2 regions of the Aliivibrio friggae genome follow, and region 2 is predicted to be linked to the other one. Evidence: predicted binding sites of a transcription regulator. Region 2 holds the regulator's gene; the other holds the start of a gene.

Region 1 (2,209 bases), 1.2 Mb from region 2:
ATACGAAGTAGTAGATTGCGAAGAATACGATACCTTGGATAATTAGCATGTACCAGTTAACAGCTAGTGGGTTACGAGTAGAAAGAACCATATCTACTAGACCTGCTGAGAAACCGAAACCTGCAATCCACTGCATAGAAGCTGCGATGAATACTGAGATACCTGTTAATGCTGCGTGAACTACGTATAGCGCAGGAGCAAGGAACATGAATGAGAATTCAAGTGGTTCAGTAACACCAGTGAAGAACGATGCGAAACCTGCAGCAATCATGATTGATGCTACTTTTTCTTTGTTCTCAACTTTAGCTGTGTGGTAAATAGCTAGTGCTGCACCTGGTAGACCAAACATCATGATTGGGAAGAAACCAGCTTGGTACATACCTGTAACACCTACAGTTGCAGTACCTTCAGCGATAGACTTAGCGCCACCTAGGAAGTTAGGGATGTCGTTAATACCAGCAACGTCGAACCAGAACACTGAGTTAAGTGCATGGTGAAGACCTACAGGGATAAGTAGACGGTTGAAGAATGCGTAAATACCAGCACCTGCAGAACCCATACCTTGGATTGATTCACCAAAGTGTACAAGGCCACCGTAGATTGCAGGCCATACGTACATTAGTACGAATGCGATTAAGATACCTGCAAAAGAAGTTAAGATAGGTACAAGACGCTTACCTGAGAAGAATGCAAGTGCTTTATGCAGTTCAACAGCAGAGAAACGGTTGTAGATCTCAGCAGATACGATACCAACTAGGATACCAACAAATTGGTTATTGATTTTACCAAATGCAGCAGGAACTGCAGAAGGGTCAATACCTTGAATTTGAGCTACTGCACCAGGTGCAAGAAGTGTTGTTACAACAAGGAAACCAACAAAACCAGAAAGTGCTGCTGCACCATCTTTATCTTTAGACATACCATAAGCAACACCAACTGCGAACAGTACTGACATGTTGTCGATGATAGCCGCACCAGCTTTAATTAAAAACGCTGCTAGTGCACTGTTGCCGCCCCAAGCCACTGGATCAATCCAGTAACCAATACCCATTAAAATAGCTGCTGCAGGTAGTGTAGCAACTGGTACCATCAGTGCTTTACCTACTTTTTGAAAATATCCTAAAATATTCACCTTTAGATTCCCCCTATAAGGATTTTAGATTTTTTTGAATAGCGTAATAAATTCACTATAAACTTATTTCGTTACTCGTTATTAACAGGGTCAGTGTAAGTGATTAATTTCGCCCCGCAAATTAAAAGCGAGCTAATTGTGATCATTATCACCTGTAGAGCGAATATTTAGGGGTTTTTGCTAGCGAGATCATAAAACTTATTTTATCATTCGAAAGAATAGAGCATCAGGAATAATATTTGGCTTATATAGAGTCAAACTTTGTCATTACTGAACGTAACATTTAGACAATTTGAGTGTACCGCTCAGTAAGCAGTTCTATTTTCACTTGCTTAAAAATTTCAACGAAAAAAGTTCATATTTTTTCGTACTCTAAATTATAACTTAAGGATTCAAGCTATGTATGCGCTAACTAACTGTAAGGTTTATACTGGTAACGATGTTCTTGTTGATCATTCTGTTATCATTAACGGAACAGAAATCGAAGCCATCTGCCTCACTTCAGAACTACCACAAGGCATTGAATTAGTAGATTTAAATGGTGCCAACCTTAGCCCTGGTTTTATTGACCTGCAATTAAATGGCTGTGGCGGTGTGATGCTAAATGATGAAATCACAGCAGAAACAATGCAGATCATGCATGAAGCAAACCTTAAATCTGGTTGTACTAGCTTCTTACCTACTTTGATTACCTCTTCAGATGAAGATATGCGCGCTTCAATTACCGCAGCTCGTGAATATCACGCTAAGTATCAAAACCAATCTTTAGGTTTACACCTTGAAGGTCCTTACTTAAACGTAATGAAAAAAGGCATTCATAGCGTCGACCATATCCGTCCATCTGATTCTGATATGATCCAATTAATCTGTGATAACGCAGATTTAATTGCAAAAGTAACACTGGCACCTGAACAAAACGATCCTGAGCACATTGAACGTCTTCATAAAGCTGGCATTGTAGTTTCTATTGGTCACACTAACGCAACTTATGCTGAAGCTCGCCAAGGGTTTGAATCAGGCATCACTTTCGCTACGCATTTATTCAATGCAATGACGCCAATGGTTGGTCGTGAACCT
Region 2 (2,209 bases):
ATGGAAGAGATCTCTTATGACGCATCAGAAAAAGACGGTGAAAGCCTTGTGGTTGATGCAGATTATGTCACTTTGCGTTTAGGTAAATTAGTTGCAGATGAAGATTTAAGCCGCTTTATCCTGTAATAAATAATTATCACACCAAAAATAAAGCCTTACTCTATAAAATGAGTAAGGCTTTTTCTTGATTGTCATTTAATCAAAAATAGCGATTAAGCTAAAATCTCCCAAGAATGTGTCATTTCAATGCCTTCCCCCAGCATTAGACACACAGAACAATATTTTTGTAATGAATCCGCAGTCACCTTCTCAACAACTGCCTTATCAAGATCATGACCTGATACTTCGAAGTGAATATTTACATGAGTAAATATTTTTGGTGCCGTTGCTCTGCGCTCACTTGATACTTTTGCGATGCAAGCTGTGACTGCTTGATCTGCTGATTTCAAACCATCAACAACATCAACTGAACTGCAGCCACCCGCAGCCATTAGCACTAATTCCATTGGGCTTGGTGCCTTTTCTCCACCATTACCATCCATTACAACAGAGTGACCAGATTGAGATTGACCTAAGAAAGTAAATCCATCAATCCATTTAACTTCAGCGTTCATAAAAGCCTCTTTACTATATAAAAGGAAAACTCGTGATCCATTTCACGAAATTGTGCCCTTGGTCGCACATTTCATACGATCAAAGTCAAGAAATCAACGGCGAAACAGGGTATGATTTTATCAATTATCTCAACGAACATGCAGCCTTGTTCCGATAACCATATTGTATAGGCCAAACTGATATTTGGCTCAGTTATTTTAAAATGGACATCGCCTACTTGGCAAACGCAGAGGAAGTATAAAGTATGGTTCTAGGTAAACCTCAGACAGATCCAACATTAGAGTGGTTCTTATCTCATTGTCACATTCATAAGTATCCTTCAAAAAGTACTTTGATCCACGCTGGTGAAAAAGCTGAGACTCTTTACTACATCGTAAAAGGTTCTGTTGCTGTACTAATTAAAGATGAAGAAGGAAAGGAAATGATCCTTTCTTACCTTAACCAAGGTGACTTCATTGGTGAGCTTGGCTTGTTTGAAGAAGGTCAAGAACGTTCAGCATGGGTTCGTGCAAAAAGTCCTTGTGAAGTTGCTGAGATTTCATTTAAGAAATTCCGTCAACTTATCCAAGTAAACCCAGATATTCTGATGCGTCTTTCTGCTCAAATGGCAACTCGTCTACAAATCACTAGCCAAAAAGTAGGTGATTTAGCATTCCTAGACGTTACAGGCCGTATCGCTCAGACTCTATTGAATCTAGCTAAACAACCAGATGCAATGACTCACCCAGATGGCATGCAAATTAAGATCACTCGTCAAGAGATCGGTCAAATTGTAGGTTGTTCACGTGAAACTGTTGGCCGTATCTTGAAGATGCTTGAAGAGCAAAACTTGATTTCTGCACACGGTAAAACAATTGTAGTTTACGGTACTCGTTAATTTAACGCTACCTTAAACAAATAAAAACGCAGCCCTTGAGCTGCGTTTTTTTATGCCTAAATTTTAGAATTAACTGTCTGTGCTTTCAAAAATCTTATCAGCAGATGCAGCGACAAATCCTGTATATATCTTGCCATTAGGTAGCGAATAACGCTTAGCAAACTCATAAAATCCACCAGGAATTTCAAACTCACCCTCAGTAAAATTCACTTTCACTTTATCCGCCATTGTTGATGACTGCTCTAAGTAAACCTCAGGAGAGCCTTTCACTTCACCACCCACTTCGTTCATTGCAAAACCTGCATCACGTAAGTGTTGGTTCACATCAACCACTTCAGCAAAGGCTTCAAGCTGATTAACGTAAACCGTAAAGTGATTAGCGCCATAACCATGAGCCGCTAACCAAGAAGCGTACTCACTTTCCTTCGCTAATACTTGATAGTCTTCGAAACTTAATGTCCAAGGCCTACCGGAAGAAAGAAAATCACTGGTGGCAAAATAGTGGGCTGGTACTTGTTCAACCAAGCCATGAATAATGTCCTGTATTTCAGGTGATAGCTCTTCTACTAATAATTCACTAATAAAAACGAGTGGTGCATTAGGATCTGGGTGTTCAAAATGCTGCGCTTTCAGTTTTTTAGCTTCAAAGTCATAAGTCTCACACGCTTTATAGCCTATTGCTAAAAATGGTGCAGCAAGAGTCTGTAGTCCAACTTT

The links. The regulator CRP, encoded in region 2, controls carbon source genes, mostly activating them, when cyclic AMP is high. The targets are predictions, from matches to a motif close to TGTGANNNNNNTCACA.
Region 1: nagE (N-acetylglucosamine-specific PTS transporter subunit IIBC) is a predicted target of CRP. The motif match lies at 1,270-1,285, and genes of this name have one in related genera.

Annotation. Positions count from the first base shown of each region.
Region 1 covers NZ_CM170648.1:890,590-892,798, reverse strand. Annotated here, with positions in the region: gene nagE (N-acetylglucosamine-specific PTS transporter subunit IIBC) at 1-1,132, opposite strand, end outside; gene nagA (N-acetylglucosamine-6-phosphate deacetylase) at 1,532-2,209, shown strand, end outside.
Region 2 covers NZ_CM170648.1:2,601,951-2,604,159, forward strand. Annotated here, with positions in the region: gene hslU (ATP-dependent protease ATPase subunit HslU) at 1-126, shown strand, start outside; gene AC2INI_RS11995 (OsmC family protein) at 213-614, opposite strand; gene crp (cAMP-activated global transcriptional regulator CRP) at 860-1,492, shown strand; gene AC2INI_RS12005 (2-oxoadipate dioxygenase/decarboxylase family protein) at 1,562-2,209, opposite strand, start outside.